2 regions of the Pseudoalteromonas sp. T1lg122 genome follow, and region 2 is predicted to be linked to the other one. Evidence: predicted binding sites of a transcription regulator. Region 2 holds the regulator's gene; the other holds the start of a gene.

Region 1 (8,616 bases), on a different contig from region 2:
CCTACCACCGCCACGAATTCTTTCGTATTGCCTTTGCTCATCATTTGAGAACTTCAATTCGAGCGATTCAACAGTAAATAGTCGACTTTTAGCGACAACTTCATTAGACAAAATTTGCGGTGGTGTAGGATGCTTTTTCTGTGTCATTGGCATTAATTTGCTATCATGGCAGTTATGCTCATCATAAATCTTTTAAAGTGAATTGCCTATGTTAAATTGGTCAAAAATCGATACTGTGTTGTTAGATATGGATGGCACCTTACTCGATTTGCATTTTGATAATTATTTCTGGCTTACTGTTATTCCCGAGCAATATGCACGTAAACATAAAATCAGTTTAGACGCAGCAAAAGCTGACATTTTGCACCGTTATCAACAAGTTCACGGACAAATTAATTGGTACTGTTTAGATTATTGGCAACAGCAACTTGATTTACCAATTATGGCGCTAAAACGTGAGATTCAACATTTAATCAGAATTCGTGAAGATGTTCCGCCTTTCTTAACTGAACTGAGAAAAGCAGGCAAGCAATTGATCATGCTTACTAACGCGCACCCAGATTGTGCCATGTTAAAGTTTGAACATACTGCTATCGATAATTACTTAGACGGGGTGATCTCAACTCACCAATATGGCGTGAGTAAAGAGCATCAACCATTATGGCAACAAGTCCACCAAGAATGGCAGTTTGATAAGGAACGGACTTTATTTGTGGACGACAGCCCTGCCGTACTAGATGCGGCAAAAGAGTTTGGTATCGGCCATATACTTGCGGTTGCCAACCCTGATAGTCAGCAACCGCATAAGCAATTTGATGGCTTTTTATCGACCATCGATTTTCGCGAGTTTATCCCCGTTAAATAATTACTTCGGGTAACGCTGCTCTAAGCCTTGGTATACAAGTTTTGCAAAATCTGCATGCTCTGTATCGAGGCTTTTTACCACTTCAACTAAGTGCTCGTTATCTTCTTGGCCATTCCACACTTTGATATAACTACCGTCTTTGTAGCCATGATCTTGGCGGAAGAAGTTCAAGGTATTTTTACCAACGTAGCCACGGTATAAATCATCGATATCCATACCAATTTGCGCCATACAACCTGCAAATGCAGCGGCATTAAAACTCTTTTCAGCAACAGCTGATGCGGCTAATAATTCGAGTGTTTGTTTAAAATCATCGGCTTGAACTGGTGCACTTAACTCAGCTTCAAGTTGCGCAGCCAACTGCTCATAGCTGGTTTCACCATCAATACGTAAAGATAAACCAAAATGGAAAATATCAACTAACTCTAAAATAACTTGTTCTGTATCTGGGGTTTGTTTTTTCCACCACTTCCAACCGTAGTGATCAAGCATTTCAGCACACTCAACCCAAATTGCACGATACCATTCAAAACCTTGGCTAAACCATTGCTCATGAACTTTGGTATTCATCGCATTTTGCATTTCGAGCATAACAACGAGTTTTTGTAAATTAGCAGACATTCTTTATCCCAACTTGCATTTTTTATTTGCCTATATACTACAGTTAAATTTGAGTTTGATGTAGGTAAAGATGAAATAAATCCCGCAACAATCAGGTCATCTTTGCAGTTGATAAAAATAACCGAGGAAGCCCATGTTTAAATCCCTATTCATTAGTGTACTGTTTGTACTATCAAGCCACGTTATCGCTGCAACTGCGACCAATATTGCCGAGTCAGCAGAGCAAGTTAGTCCGTTATTACCTGGCTTAACGGTGCCAAATGTTGAATTGAAAGACCAATACGGTAAAACCGTCTCGCTCGCTGAGCGCTTTAAAGAGAAAACCACTGTGCTGATTGTTTATCGTGGTGGCTGGTGTCCATATTGTTCAAAGCAATTGGCCAGCGTGCAAAAAATTGAGAAAGAATTAGCAAATTTAAACGCGCAATTAATTGCCGTTTCACCAGATAGCCCTGAAAAACTCGCTGAAACAAAAATTACAGCTCCTAGCTATCAATTGCTTTCTGACGACAGCCTCACTTTGGCGCAAACGTTAGGTCTAGCGTTTTACTTAGATGACAAAACAGCAAAGATTTACCGCAATAAGCTTGGGGTTAACTTTGTCTCGTTAGAGGGTGAAGCGAAAGTAGCACTGCCAGTACCCGCAGTATTCGTGATAGATACAAATGGGTTAGTTCATTTTCAATACGCCAACCCAAATTACAAAGTCCGCTTAACAGAAGATTTATTACTAGCCGCTGTTAAATCAGTGAGCGAGCAATAATTTAGTAATCGATAAGCAGACCATGCGTCTGCTTATCGGCCTTGTGTAAATTCTTGCCAAGATTCAATTAAATCAACAAAGTCTTCAAAACCACAGCCACTGCACAGGCCTTCTTCTTCAAGCATTAAATCATCATCTTGGTAGGCAACTAAGTCTTCGTTGTCTTGATGTAATGCATGAGCTTCGAATAGCGCTTCGTCTTTACTTAAGATCAAATCAATTTCTTGACCCTGTAAGGTTAAAGGCTCATGACTGCTCTTAACCGCAGAGATCAACGCTTGCACCATCGCGATTTTTTCTTTGCCGACTTCTTCATTTAGCCAACGGCCAATAACTGCATGCTCAGAGGAGATTTTAATGCGTAAACCGCTAATAGGATCGCGGATAAATTGATATTCCATGGAGGGTACTCATAATACGTTATCTGCTAATTATACCGTTTGCAGCTAAACGTGGCGAGTTTTGTAGCTTTAAAGCAGCACGAGCGCCAACGTGGCGCTCGTGTTTATGCTATTTAAAATAGCTAGACTCGCGATTTGAAACGCGCAGCATCAATAATCGCCCATAGGTATACGATTGGTACTAACACAAAACCTACTAAAGCGTAGACAAGGGCATAGCTGATAATAATGGCTATAGCAAAAAAGATAGCTGCCATAATTCGGCCTTGTACCAATTGCCCTAAGCCTGGAAAAAAGATATTACATATTGCTGCGATTACATTACCGCCAGAACCTTGCTCTGCCATACTAACCTCTGTAGTTTTTAATGATTATACTTTTAGTAAACACACTTTATGCCAACTTATTATGGCTTACAAATCAAAGTGTTAAAAAGTAGCGTTATTTTGATTTTAGTTTTTTTTGCTAAAAATCGGTCAAATTCACAATTTTTATATCGCAATTTTAATGACTTGCCAAATAGCTGTTTATAAAAACAGTATTTTATTTAGCCTTGAATAAACACCTGTTATACTCCACCCATTATAGATTGAAAAGGCGTAACGATGGACGTTTCTGAATTACTCGATGGCTTAAATGACAAACAACGGGATGCAGTCGCAGCCCCATTGCAAAATATGCTAGTACTTGCAGGTGCAGGTTCTGGTAAAACTCGAGTACTTGTTCATCGCATCGCATGGCTCATGCAAGTTGAGCAAGCTTCTGCATACAGCATCTTTGCGGTAACCTTTACTAACAAAGCCGCGAAAGAAATGCGCACTCGTGTAGAAGAAACTTTAAAAGCACCGGTTGGTGGTATGTGGATTGGTACCTTCCACGGCTTATCTCATCGTATTCTGCGCGCCCATCACCGTGAAGCGAACTTGCCTGAAAGCTTTCAAATTTTAGATTCTGACGATCAACAACGTATGATCAAACGCTTACTTAAAGCGATGAACATCGATGATAAAAAGTGGCCAGCAAAACAATTTGGTTGGTATATCAGCGCGAAAAAAGATGAAGGTCTGCGACCTAAAGACATTCAAGCCTACGATATTAATGAGCAAATGATGCTGAAAGTCTATGCTGCATATCAAGAGGCTTGTGACCGTGCAGGTTTAGTCGACTTTGCAGAAATACTGCTGCGCTGCTACGAAGTACTTAAAAACCACCCAACACTTTTACGTCACTATCAACAGCGTTTTGCCCACATGCTGGTAGACGAGTTCCAGGATACCAATACAATCCAGTACGCTTGGTTAAAATTACTCGCAGGTAACACCAACAGTATTATGATCGTAGGTGATGATGACCAAAGTATCTATGGCTGGCGTGGCGCAAAAATTGAGAATATCAAACGCTTCTTAACTGACTTCGAAGCCGAAACTATTCGCCTTGAACAAAATTACCGTTCAACGGCAACAATCTTAAAAGCATCAAATGCGCTGATCAAAAACAATGCTGAACGCATGGGCAAAAGCCTTTGGACAGACGGCAATGATGGTGAGCCTATTTCTGTTTACGCTGCGTTTAATGAATTAGACGAAGCGCGCTTTGTCAGCAGCAAACTACGTAGCTGGCTAAATGCAGGTAATGCATTACAAGATGCCGCGATTTTATACCGTAACAATGCGCAATCTCGTGTACTCGAGGAAGCGATGCTACAAGAAGGTTTAAAATATCGTATTTACGGCGGTATGCGCTTCTTCGAGCGCCAAGAGATCAAAGATGCTCTTTCGTATTTACGTTTAGTGGGTAACCGTCAAGATGATGCTGCTTTCGAGCGCGTTATTAACACCCCTGCTCGCGGCATTGGTGATAAAACACTAAGCCACATTCGTGATTGTGCGCGCAATGAGTCATTGCCACTTTGGTATGCCGCAAAAGCTATTATCGAGCAGCAGCACTTATCTGGTCGTGCAGCGAGTGCCGTCACTAAATTCTTAGAGCTTGTTGAGCATATCGAAGATAAGATCAGCAATCTCACCTTAGAAGAGCAAGCGAAATACGCCATTCAAAGCTCGGGGTTAATGGCAATGTATCAAGCTGAAAAAGGTGAAAAAGGCCGTGCCCGCGTAGAAAACTTAGAAGAGCTAATTAGTGCTTGTGGTCAATATGAACTCCCAGAAGATGAAGAGTTCAGCTCACCACTACAGGGCTTTTTGGCTTATACCTCATTAGAGTCTGGCGAAGGTCAAGCTGACGAGCACGAAGACGCGGTGCAAATGATGACTCTGCACTCAGCAAAAGGCCTAGAATTCCCACTGGTATTTATGGTTGGTGTTGAAGAGGGCATGTTCCCATCACAACAAAGTAATGAAGAGTCTGGTCGTTTAGAAGAAGAACGCCGCCTCTGCTATGTTGGTATGACTCGCGCGATGGAAAAACTATATATTAGCCATGCAGAAAGCCGCCGCTTATACGGACAAGAAAAATACCATAGCCCATCACGCTTTTTACGCGAAATGCCTGAAGACTGTATCGAAGAAATTCGTATTAAAACACAGGTTTCAAGACCACCTGCGGCAGGTCGTTTTAGTCCCTCAGTAACACATGCAGCATTTGAAGATAGCGGCTTTAACTTAGGACAACGCGTATTACACGCTAAGTTCGGTGCAGGAACCGTACTCAATTACGAAGGTAGCGGCGCACAGTCACGTATTCAAGTGAACTTTGATGACCTAGGTAGCAAATGGCTTGTAACACAGTATGCAAGACTTCAAGCCTTATAATGAGTATTTAACAGCACTGTGTAATGAGCTGGTGATTGCAAAGCATCGCCAGCTTGTCATTGTGCAAGGCAGCGAAACTTGGTGCTATCAGTTTGCAAACCAATTAGCGCTTAAAAACACCTATGTTTTCAGTAGCAACTCATTATTAGCAAATAGTGAGTTTCCAAAACATGCTCACCAAATTCTTGGTCAAGAGTTTCATCACGCAATTTTTGATGGTTTTAGCGGTTTATATGCCGATAAACTCGCAGCGCTTGCAGGTACCGTAAAAGCAGGTGGTGTACTGATACTGTTGCTGCCCGATGACCGCAAGTGGCAAGACCCAGCACTCACAAGTATCAACTCTTATGGCGAAGAGATTAAACACAGCTTTTTTAATCAGCGCTTTTTCGCCAAGCTAAAATTGCAGCCACATTATTTTACTGAGCACTCGCTTCCTACTTACCAATCAGTATCGTCAGCAACTGCTGAGATAAATTATCAGCAACAACAAGCATGTGTTGAGCAAATTATTAAAACCGCGACAGGGCGAGCGAATCGTCCTTTAGTGATCAGTGCAGACCGAGGTCGTGGTAAATCAGCTGCTTTAGGGCTTGCAGCAGCATGTCTTCAAGATAAAAAAATCCTTATTTGTGCCACCCAAGCCAAAGCCGTACAAACAAGCTTTAAGCATTTAGCCGCTGAGCTTGGTGTTAGCAAAGAGCAAAACTGTAAGCAGCTAGCTAACCTTAGCTATATTGCGCCAGATACACTGCTAAACGAAAAACCTGATTGCGATCTGTTATTTGTCGACGAAGCAGCAGCGATTCCGGTTCCTATGCTATTGCAGATCCTAAAAAGTTATCCACGGATCGTATTTGCCAGCACTATGGTTGGTTATGAAGGAAATGGGCGTGGTTACACGTTACGTTTTTTACATTACTTACGTAGCCAATATAAATCGCTAAAGGCAGTTACTCTGGATGAACCTATTCGTTTTGCTAAACGTGACCCCCTCGAAAATAGCCTACGCGAACTATTACTACTCGATGCAAAGTACCTAGAAGCGCAAAGTGGTAATTCTTACCAATTTGAAAGCATAAGCAAAGAGCAACTCATTGATGATGAGCAGCTGCTTAGCCAAATTATGGCGCTATTGGCGTTAGCTCATTATCAAACTACGGTAAACGACTTACGCCAATTGCTTGATGCCCCAGAGTTACAACTATCGATCTGCAAACAAGAAAGTACATTAAAAGCCGTTTGCTTAATTGCTATTGAGGGTGGCTTAACACCAGAAATCGCAGAGCAGGTTATAAGAGGAAAGCGTCGGCCACATGGTCATTTAATGGCGCAAACTCTGACTCAATTGAGCCGAAATACAGAAGACTTGTGTAAACACTCAGCGAGAGTCGTGAGAATAGCTGTTGCACCTGAATGTCATCAACAAGGTATTGGCTCAGCCCTGTTAAACTACTGCGAAAGCCAATTAAATAATTGCAGTTATTTTGGTGCCAGCTTTGGCGCCAATGCAGCGTTAGTTAAGTTTTGGCAAAGTAATGGCTTTAATGTTGTTAAGCTTGGATTTAGTCATGACAAAGCAACGGCTGAACATGCTGCTTTAGTGATTAAAGCGTTAGATAAGCAAACTTCAGATAGCGCAGAACTCTTTATAGAGGAGTTTAAGCAAGACCTGTCTTTGCAACTCCTTGGTCACTTTAGCTCGCTTCCTTGGCAGCTTATTGCAGAGCTATTCAAAAGCTTACCAAAAAGTGACTATTCTCCTGCCTTAGATGCAAGAGCTGAGCGACTGTTAATTGGTGATATTAACCTCTTCCAAGTGCAGCCATTGCTATGGCAAATGATTTGGAGCACACCAATTAGTCTAAATTTATTAGATGAACATACAAAATTCATCCTTATTCGACTAGTATTACAGCAAACCTCTGTAAATAGCTTAATCGATGAAGCCGGTTTTACAGGTAAAAAAGACTTAGACTCACAGTTCAAAACCGCAGTGCAAGGTTGGTATGCTCACTATAAATCACTTCAAAATCACAGCCATTAAGTGTTTATGTATTTATACCTTGCTGCTATCTCAGATAGCTTTAGCTGAACACGCACAGCCTACCATTAAACTAGGCATGTCCACTGCACTCACAGGACCGGCAAAGCAAATAGGCGAACAACTGGCGCTTGGCAGTAATATTTACTTTAATAAAATCAACAAAGAAAACGGTATTAATGGGCAAAGTATCGATCTGATATTAGCTGATGATGGCTACGAGCCAAAAAATACCGTAGTGAATACCCGCGAGTTTTTATTTGATCGAAAGATCCATGCAATTTTTGGCTCTATGGGCACACCAACAGCTCATGCAATTAAACCTTTACTGGATAGGCACCGCATTCCTTTTCTAATGCCATTTACAGGTGCTGATTTTTTACATAACAGCTCAATGCCAAATGTATTTAATCTTCGAGCGAGCTACCAAGATGAAGCCATAGAGCAGATTAATTATTTCGTGAAAGAGCGTAAGCATGAAAAAATTGGCTTGATGATCCAAGCAGATGAGTTTGGCTATATGGTAGAAAACAACCTTGTTAATGCATTAAAAATACATGGTATTAAACCTGTAGAAGTCGCTCGGTTTAAGCGCAATAGTGATGATATTTCAAAAGCTTTAGCGCTTCTAAAAGAAAGTAAAGCAACCGCAATTTGTTTAGTCGGCACCTACGAGCCTCTCGCTGAATTCATTAATGCAGCAAACAAACAAAGCTTCAACCCAGATTATACTTCGGTGTCTTTCGTTTCGAGCCATGATTTATATCAGCGAGTTAAACAGCCCGCCAACATTATGGTCACTGAAGTGGTTCCCGACCCTAATAACTGTAAAAACCCTTGGTGTAAGCAGTTTATTGAAGATATCGAGCCTTATCACACGAGTGCAAATAGAATTATATTTGAAGGTTATTTGAATGCCGTTGCTTTGGTTAGCGCTGCCCAAAAATGCCCAACGCCACTAAACAATCAATGTCTGCTAACAGAGCTAAATCATCTCTTTACTGACACATCAGATTTCGCTGATCTATTTAACACTCACACTGCGGGAAATAACAAAAAAATCTACCGCTCATATTTTAAAAGTAATTAGGTTAAACTACGACTAAATTACAATAATGTTCTATGCTATAGAGACTTAACAAGGCTTTGAG
Region 2 (8,616 bases):
CCATAGCAACATGGGCAAAATGAATTGTGACCGATGAGGTAAGTAGAATCAGCGTATTGATCAGGGGTAGACCTTGCCAGCCCATAGCCTGTGTGGTCTCGCCCGCTGGCGTAGTTAATAGCGGCCACACTGCGTCGAAGGTAGGCCATAGCACTTCGTTGGTCATGGCATTATTGCCAGCGCCACCAAGCCAAGGCACTGAAATCATACGGGCATAAAAGAGAGCGCCAAAAAACGCCATGAAAAACATCACTTCAGAAAAAATAAACCAGCTCATACCCTGTCTAAATGAACGGTCCATTTGTGCTGAGTAAAGCCCTTGGTGAGACTCTTCAATAACATTTTTAAACCAGCTAAATAGCATATAAAACAAGATAGCTAGGCCCAGATATAAAACATACTGCGCACCACTGGCCTCACTGCTTGCTTGCATCACAGTTAAACCGGCACCAACAGCAATTAAAAACATTGCGATGGCGCCAACTATTGGCCAAGGGCTTTGTGCTGGAACATAATATTTTTCGTAATTTTGATTCATTTTGTTTGCTCCCAATTAGCAATTAGCTTGGCGGCTTTTAATCGTTTTTAGCCACAATCTGCCCGCTAATATCAAACATGGTGTACGACAATGTCAGTTCCTCAACATCGTCGGGTAATTCAGTATCAACATAAAACAGCAAGGTAAATTCAACTTCTTCACCTGCCTTTAAAGGTTGTTGATCAAAACAAAAACAGGCAATTTTATGTAAGTACTTGGCCGCTTTTCCCGGTGATACTGATGGAATTGCTTGCATGACTTTGTCTTCATTACTGGTGTTTTTTGCTGAGAACTTAACTTCTCGCATTGCGCCTGGTTGCACCGATACGCTGTACTGCTCAGACTGCACCTTAAATGGAGCGCCACTTTGAGCATGCGTCGTAAAACTGACATCAACTTGGCGTTGTGTATTTATTGTTTCACTTGCGCTCGCTTGCTCAAGAGATGGCTTACCGTTTAATCCTGTAACATCGCAAAACACGTCATAAAGCGGCACCAGAGCGAAAGCAAATGCGAACATGAGTAAGCATGTGATCAGCAATTTCTTTAGCAAAGGTGCATGGTTCATTACTTGATCTCCGGCGGTGTTTCAAAGGTATGATAAGGCGCAGGAGAATCAACCTCCCATTCCAGACCTTCGGCACCTTCCCATACTTTGGCAGGTGCTTTTTCGCCCCCTCTGGCGCACTTAAATACCACCAGCACAAATAACAGTTGCGATAGCCCAAATGCAAAGCCACCAATACTGATAATGGCGTTAAAATCAGCAAACTGCAGAGCATAGTCAGGAATGCGACGTGGCATACCCGCAAGACCAACAAAATGCATAGGGAAGAACAATACGTTGACACTAATTAGCGATAGCCAGAAATGCCATTTCGCTAGTGTTTCGTTGTACATGTTGCCTGTCCATTTTGGTAGCCAGTAATAAGCTCCCGCCATAATTGAGAACACGGCGCCTGTTACTAACACATAATGGAAATGTGCCACCACAAAGTAGGTATCGTGATACTGGAAGTCAGCCGGAGTAATCGCGAGCATCAAGCCAGAGAAACCACCCAAAGTGAACAACACGATAAAGGCGATGGCAAACATCATCGGAATTTCAAAACTAATTGAGCCGCGCCACATAGTAGCCACCCAATTAAACACCTTAACCCCTGTGGGTACCGAAATGAGCATGGTTGCGTACATGAAGAATAGCTCACCGGCTACAGGCATCCCGGTAGTGAACATATGGTGTGCCCATACAATAAAACTCAAAAGAGCAATCGATGAGGTTGCATACACCATAGAAGCGTAGCCAAATAACTTTTTGCGTGAAAAGGTTGGCACAATAGTCGAAATAATACCAAAGGCCGGCAAAATCATGATGTACACTTCAGGGTGACCGAAGAACCAGAAGATGTGCTGGAACATCACGGGGTCGCCCCCTCCCGCGGCATCAAAAAAGCTCGTTGCAAAGTATTTATCGGTCAACACCATTGTGACCGCCCCTGCTAAAACAGGCATTACAGCAATTAACAAAAATGCGGTGATTAACCAAGTCCAGACAAACAGTGGCAGTTTCATCCACGTCATACCCGGCGCTCTTAGATTGACGATAGTCACGATAACGTTAATCGCCCCCATAATTGAGCTGATACCCATGATATGTACGGCAAATACAAAAAGTGCAGTGTTATCGTTACTGTAAGTGGTGGAAAGTGGTGCGTAGAATGTCCAGCCAAATGCAGGACCGCCCCCCGGCATGAGTAAAGAAGCTAGCAGGATTAAAAATGCGAAAGGTAATATCCAAAAGCTCCAGTTGTTCATGCGCGGCAGCGCCATATCAGGTGCACCAATCATCATAGGCACCATCCAGTTAGCAAGCCCAGTAAATGCGGGCATAACAGCACCAAACACCATGATCAAACCATGTACCGTGGTCATTTGGTTAAAAAAGTGCGGATCGACTAACTGTAATCCTGGCTGAAATAGTTCAGCGCGGATCACCATAGCCATCGCTCCACCAATCAAGAACATGGTAAGAGAAAAGATCAGGTATAAACTCCCAATGTCTTTATGATTGGTAGTGTAAAGCCAACGCTTAAACCCTTTCGCAGGATGATGATGGTCGTGATGCGCATGCCCAGTTGCTTGCTCATTAATAACGTTACTCATTATTTCGCCTCCGCTGCTGCATCAATCGCGGCTTGAATTTGACTCGGTTGGATCACATCGCCTGTATCATTACCCCATGCATTTCGCTTATAGGTAATAACCGCAGCAAGTTGCTTAATTGAAAGCTGCTTATCAAACGCTTGCATCGCCGTACCAGGGCGGCCATGTAACACAACATCAATGTGGTCTTTCACATCACCCAACACGATTGGGCTGCCTTTCAACGCAGGAAACACGCCTGGCAACCCCATACCTGTTGGCTGATGACAAGCAGCACAACTAGCCATGTAGACTTGCTCACCCAAGGTCATGAGCTCTTCTTTAGGTAATGTTTGATCGAGTAAAGCTGCATCAGCGGCTGCTGCATTGGCTTTTTCTTGTTTGGCATCAGCAAGCCAATTAGCAAACTCATCTTCAGGAAGGGCTTTCACTACAACAGGCATAAAGCCATGATCTTTACCGCATAACTCTGCGCATTGACCACGATACACACCCGGCTCGTTAATACGTGTCCACGCTTCATTAATAAATCCTGGATTTGCGTCCTTTTTGACCGCAAAGTCAGGCACCCACCACGAATGAATCACATCGTCTGAGGTCATTAAAAAGCGAACTTTTTTATTGATAGGCAGTACCAAGGGTTTATCAACTTCAAGCAAATAATGCTCAGTTTTTTCTGCTTGGTTGTCTATTTGGTCTTTCGGTGTAGCTAGAATTGAGTAGTAGGCAATATCTTCACCCATGTACTCGTAATGCCATTTCCATTGCGAGCCAGTCACTTTAATTGTGATATCGGCTTTAGAGGCATCTTCCATAGCAATGAGGGTTTTTGTTGCAGGCACAGCCATCGCGATTAATATAACAAACGGAATGGCAGTCCAAAGTATTTCAACTTTTGTACTTTCATGAAATTGGGCTGGCTTAGCCCCTTTAGATTTACGGTGGTGTATTAAAGCCCAAAACATCACCGCAAAAACGATGATGCCAATCACACAACAGATAATAAATATCGTCATGTGTAACTCATAAACATTATTACTTATATCAGTCACCCCTTTACGCATATTGAATTGGCTGTTTGCCAATGCAAATTGCACAGGTGCGAGTAATATAAGCCACAAGGCGTAACGCAGTTTACCCATGTGACGGCTCCTTTAAATGCTATTGCAAGACGCAAAGCGAAAAGGCGTTACAGCAAGGTGCCCATTCGTATTTTTATTGTTTAGAGCGAATTCGTATCATCACGACGCAATGAAATGATACAAGCCCGTTGTATTACTCCCTGACACGTTTAGGTGTGTCAATTTCGTAAATAGGTGTTAATACAATGTACTAACCAATTAGTTAAAAAATGAGCAATAAGCAAGTTTTAGTGATAATAAATGTTTATTTTGGTGCAAAAATAACAACTATAATCAGCGCGTTATTTAATGTTTAGGCGTACAAACAAAATACAAAAAGAGAGGGAAACTGCGCCATATAAGGCTTTAAATGATGAGTAAGGATTCACAAATCCTAATTAAGTAGCAAAATTTCGATGGTGCACCAAATTAAGTCAATTTAATGCACCAAGTTGGGAACACTTACATCCAGTCAGCGTTTCGAATAACCCCTACCGCTAATCCTTCGATATTGAACGATTCGTGCTCTAGGTCAACTTCAATAGGTGAAAACTCTTCGTTCTCTGCGTGTAAAAATACTTTTCGGCCAGCTTTTTCTAAACGCTTAACAGTCACGTCTTCATCAACTCGTGCAACAACAACTTGGCCATTTTCAGCAACTTGTGTTCTATGTACTGCAAGTAAATCACCGTCCATGATGCCAATGTCTTTCATACTCATGCCATTTACACGCAGTAAGAAATCAGCGGCAGGCTTAAATAACGACGGATCAACTTGGCAATGGCTTTCAACATGCTCTTGGGCCAAAATGGGTTCGCCCGCTGCAACACGGCCAATTAAAGGTAAACCTAATTGCTCTGGTTCATCTTCTTCGATTAATTGAATACCACGACTCGCCCCAGGCTTCATTTTGATCATGCCTTTTTTTGCCAGTGCTTTTAGGTGCTCTTCAGCGGCGTTGGCACTTTTAAAACCCAATGTTTGAGCTATTTCAGCACGCGTTGGTGGCATGCCTGTATCTTTAATAAAGACTTTAATGAGTTCTAAAATTTGCGATTGGCGTTTAGTTAATGGGCGCATACAACTGGTTTTCCATACAGTACATTTAACTGTGAGTATATACAGTTATCTGAAAATCGCAAATTTAATTAATACCGTCATATTGCTACAAAACTTACATTGAACCTCACTCTAAGATGCCATAAGGTATTAGCTTTAATTAGCAGGCTAAGGAAACACAATGAGCATTTGGCACCACCCAATCACGCTAGAGCTATGTAAAGAATTGGAGCAAGGGATCACCGGGCAAGGCACTTTAATGAAAACCATGGGCATTGAAGTGACAGAAATTGGCGATGACTATTTAGTGGCGACGATGCCTGCCATCCCAGAACATCATAACCCTATGGGCATGGTACATGGCGGAGCAAACGTTGTGTTAGCCGAGACAGTGGCAAGCTATGCAGCCAACTTTGTGGTTGATTTCAATAAATTCTACGCTGTTGGCCAAGAGATTAATGCCAACCATATGAAAGCATCACGTAAGGGAGTTTTAACTGCAACGGCTAGACCGCTGCATTTAGGAAAGCGCACCTCTGTTTGGGATATTAAAATTACCAATGCCGCAGGAGAGCTATGCTGCGTATCAAGAATGACCGCAGCGGTAGTAGAGCGCTAAATTCGACCTATTTTTCAACAGGATAAATAGTAATTTCAATCCCTGCGCCAATTGCTGAGATACGTAACAAGGTATCGGCATGCAGGGGTTGATTAAAGCATTTTGGCGAATTACCTGATTCAAAACCTATATCAAATGTTCGTTTTGAGCACGATAACCACTGTTTTAATGCATTGCGCGAGCAAGACTCAATAAGCTCGCAAAGCTGGTTAATCGCTTTATCTGGAGAGCTGATATCTGCGGTTGCTTCAATCCGTGCTAGTTGGCGGTATTCATCTTGGTCATAATGTAAAACCATGGCGTTTTTCTTCAAATCAGCAACAAGCGCACTAATATCGTGCTTTGATTCAAGCTCCAGATCTACATTTAAAAATTGAATTTCCGACATACTCTCGTTTTTACCCTCTATTGATATCGACTGAAACTTTAACTCAGTTTTGTATATATACCAAATCTAGAATACAGTTAATGCGACATTATGCCGCATTGGCAATACAGTTAAACAACTTAAAATAGCACCCATACAACAATAATAACGGGGTAATAATGAATAAACGCATGTTCAAGTATGCTCGTAAAGGGCATAAATGGCTTGGCTACTTGCTCGCTTTACAGATCTTCTTTTGGCTCTTAGGTGGGCTGGTAATGAGCTCATTACCGCTTGAAAAAGTGCATGGCAAACATTTGGCTAATCGCAGTTTAAGTAGCCCATTTATAGTGTCAGACTACCCTACTTCGATTGATAAAATAACCGCGCAATTTGAGCAAATCGAAGGTATTAAATATAGCCATTTTTTAAACACCCCGATTATAGAAGTCACCACCCCTCTCGGTGTCTTCAATTTTGATGGTAGAACGGGTGATAAAATGCCTACTCCAAATGAAGCTCAAATCATTGAAAATGCACAAGCTCATCTGCTTATTGATGCTAACATGACTCAAGCTCAGCTATTACCAAATGGGCCAAGAGAAGTCGGTCACAAAGCCAATGTTTGGCAAGTAAGCTTTGATGATTGGCTAACAACCACCTTATATCTAGATAGCCTAACCGGTAAGGTTATTACTGTGCGCAGCACCCTGTGGCGCATTTTCGACTTTTTCTGGATGCTGCACATTATGGATTATGATGAGCGAGAAAACTTTAACAATCCATTGCTTATCAGCTTCTCAGCCACCAGCGTGCTGTTTTGTATAACTGGGATTATTTTGTTACTGCAAAACATTCGTTTAAAGCGTAAAAAACCAGCTATACGTGCTGGTCAATCAAAATAGGATTGCCGTCTGGGTCGGTGATAATAAAACTCGCGTCACCGGCCTTTTGTATCTCTAACCCCTGTTGCTGAAAACGTGTCGCTAATTGCTCAAAGGTTGCAAACTCAGTCAGCGCCTCAGCGTTTTGATCCCATCCGGGGTTAAATGTCAGCATGGTTTTATCAAACATACCTTGGAACAAACCAATTAAATGTTCACCGTTTTTCATGATCAACCAATGTTGCTCAATCTCCCCAGCAAACTCTTTAAAACCTAGCTTTTCATAAAACTGCTTTGAAGCATGGATATCTTTTACATTTAAACTCACAGAAAAGGCACCTAATAACATAGTTGTAATTCCTTTAATAAAAACGGCCTAACAACTATAGCTGAGTTGAAATACTTTTCCTTTTTAGAATAGTCACTCTAAAATAACCGTTCCTGTAGTTCACTCATGTGATGGATATGCGTTTAATTTCTTTTGCTGTACTGTGCTTTTTAATCAACTTTTCTGCTTCTGCTGAGCAATTTTCTAGCTTTTCGAGCGCCAAAAAACACCTTATAAAATCGCTGCCTGAAAATAGCAAAAGCTTATATTGTGGCTGCGACATAAAGCGACAAGGTAAAAAGCTGGTACCCGATCCAGATTCATGTGGCTATATTCCACGCAATGCCATCACCCGAGCCGGTAACGAAAATGCCCGAGCAAAAAGAATAGAATGGGAGCATATTGTGCCAGCCTGGGAATTTGGCCATCAATTACAATGCTGGCAAGATGGCGGTCGTAAAAACTGCGTAAAGGTCAGTGAAAAATTTCGTCAAATGGAGGCCGACATAAATAACCTTGCCCCCGCAATTGGCGAGATAAATGCAGACCGTTCAAACTTTCGCTATGGGATGGTGACAACATCAAGTGCAAGTTACGGTGCTTGCCCAATAAAAATCGATTTTAAACAACGTGTATTTGAGCCGCCAATTTATGCAAGAAAGCAAATAGCCGATACCTATTTCTATATGCAAAAAACCTATGGCTTAAAGATATCTGACAAACAACGCAAACTGTTTGAATCATGGCAAAAGCTTGAAATAGCTGAAATAAGCAACCGTAAGTCCCTGTAATTATTTGCACATTTTTTTACATGCAGGGTTAAACAACTGGTTGCTTTAAAAGTAAGTAATTGTTAGTTTTTAAACAATTCATACAAGAAAGGAAGCACCCATGTTTAAAAATACCAAACTCGCTTTAGCTGTCTTCTTAGCGGCTTCAGGCATGTCTTTATCTGGCTGTGGCGGCGGTGGCTCATCAAGCAATACCGATACGACTAATCCGCCACCAACAACGACAGAACCCACTTGGACAGCTGGCACCTTTGCCGCATCAAGTGAATTTAAAGATCAGTGCGCCGTACCGCGTACTGGTAATGATCCGTATAACGATAATCAACCTTACCCAGATACCGCTGGCTCTGAGTTTACTGAGAAGATGTGGCTACGTTCATGGAGTGATGAAACCTATCTTTGGTACGATGAAATAGAAGATAACGACCCAGATAACTTCAGCTCTGTCGCCGCTTATTTTGATCAATTAAAAACCTTCGAAACAACAGACTCAGGAGCTTATAAAGACAATTTTCACTTTAGTGTGCCAACTGAAGACTATTTTCAAGAGTCTCAATCAGGCGTAGTTTCAGGCTATGGAATCAACTGGGCTTTAATTAGTGGCACACCTCCTCGTGACTTACGAGTTGCTTATTTAGAAGATGACTCCCCTGCCGCTAATGCAGGCTTACAACGAGGCGATCGCGTTATTTTAGTGGATGGTGTCAGTATTGATACAAATACGGAATCAGGTATTGATACATTAA

Evidence for each region. The regulator LexA, encoded in region 2, represses DNA repair genes until DNA is damaged. The targets are predictions, from matches to a motif close to TACTGTATNNNNATACAGTA.
Region 1: the regulator LexA is predicted to act here: its motif matches at 3,172-3,191, upstream of uvrD (DNA helicase II).

Annotation. Positions count from the first base shown of each region.
Region 1 covers NZ_PQCG01000033.1:377,180-385,795, forward strand. The annotation lists gene nudE (ADP compounds hydrolase NudE) at 1-147, opposite strand, end outside; gene yrfG (GMP/IMP nucleotidase) at 209-865, shown strand; gene C2M33_RS18055 (dUTP diphosphatase) at 866-1,486, opposite strand; gene C2M33_RS18060 (peroxiredoxin-like family protein) at 1,620-2,249, shown strand; gene C2M33_RS18065 (YacL family protein) at 2,282-2,650, opposite strand; gene C2M33_RS18070 (hypothetical protein) at 2,773-2,997, opposite strand; gene uvrD (DNA helicase II) at 3,256-5,421, shown strand; gene C2M33_RS18080 (GNAT family N-acetyltransferase) at 5,399-7,468, shown strand; gene C2M33_RS18085 (ABC transporter substrate-binding protein) at 7,431-8,555, shown strand.
Region 2 covers NZ_PQCG01000010.1:87,012-95,627, forward strand. The annotation lists gene C2M33_RS09840 (cytochrome c oxidase subunit 3) at 1-538, opposite strand, end outside; gene C2M33_RS09845 (cytochrome c oxidase assembly protein) at 576-1,106, opposite strand; gene ctaD (cytochrome c oxidase subunit I) at 1,106-2,701, opposite strand; gene coxB (cytochrome c oxidase subunit II) at 2,701-3,843, opposite strand; gene lexA (transcriptional repressor LexA) at 4,285-4,902, opposite strand; gene C2M33_RS09865 (PaaI family thioesterase) at 5,063-5,500, shown strand; gene C2M33_RS09870 (hypothetical protein) at 5,508-5,888, opposite strand; gene C2M33_RS09875 (hypothetical protein) at 6,047-6,772, shown strand; gene C2M33_RS09880 (VOC family protein) at 6,747-7,100, opposite strand; gene C2M33_RS09885 (endonuclease) at 7,211-7,870, shown strand; gene C2M33_RS09890 (S41 family peptidase) at 7,971-8,616, shown strand, end outside.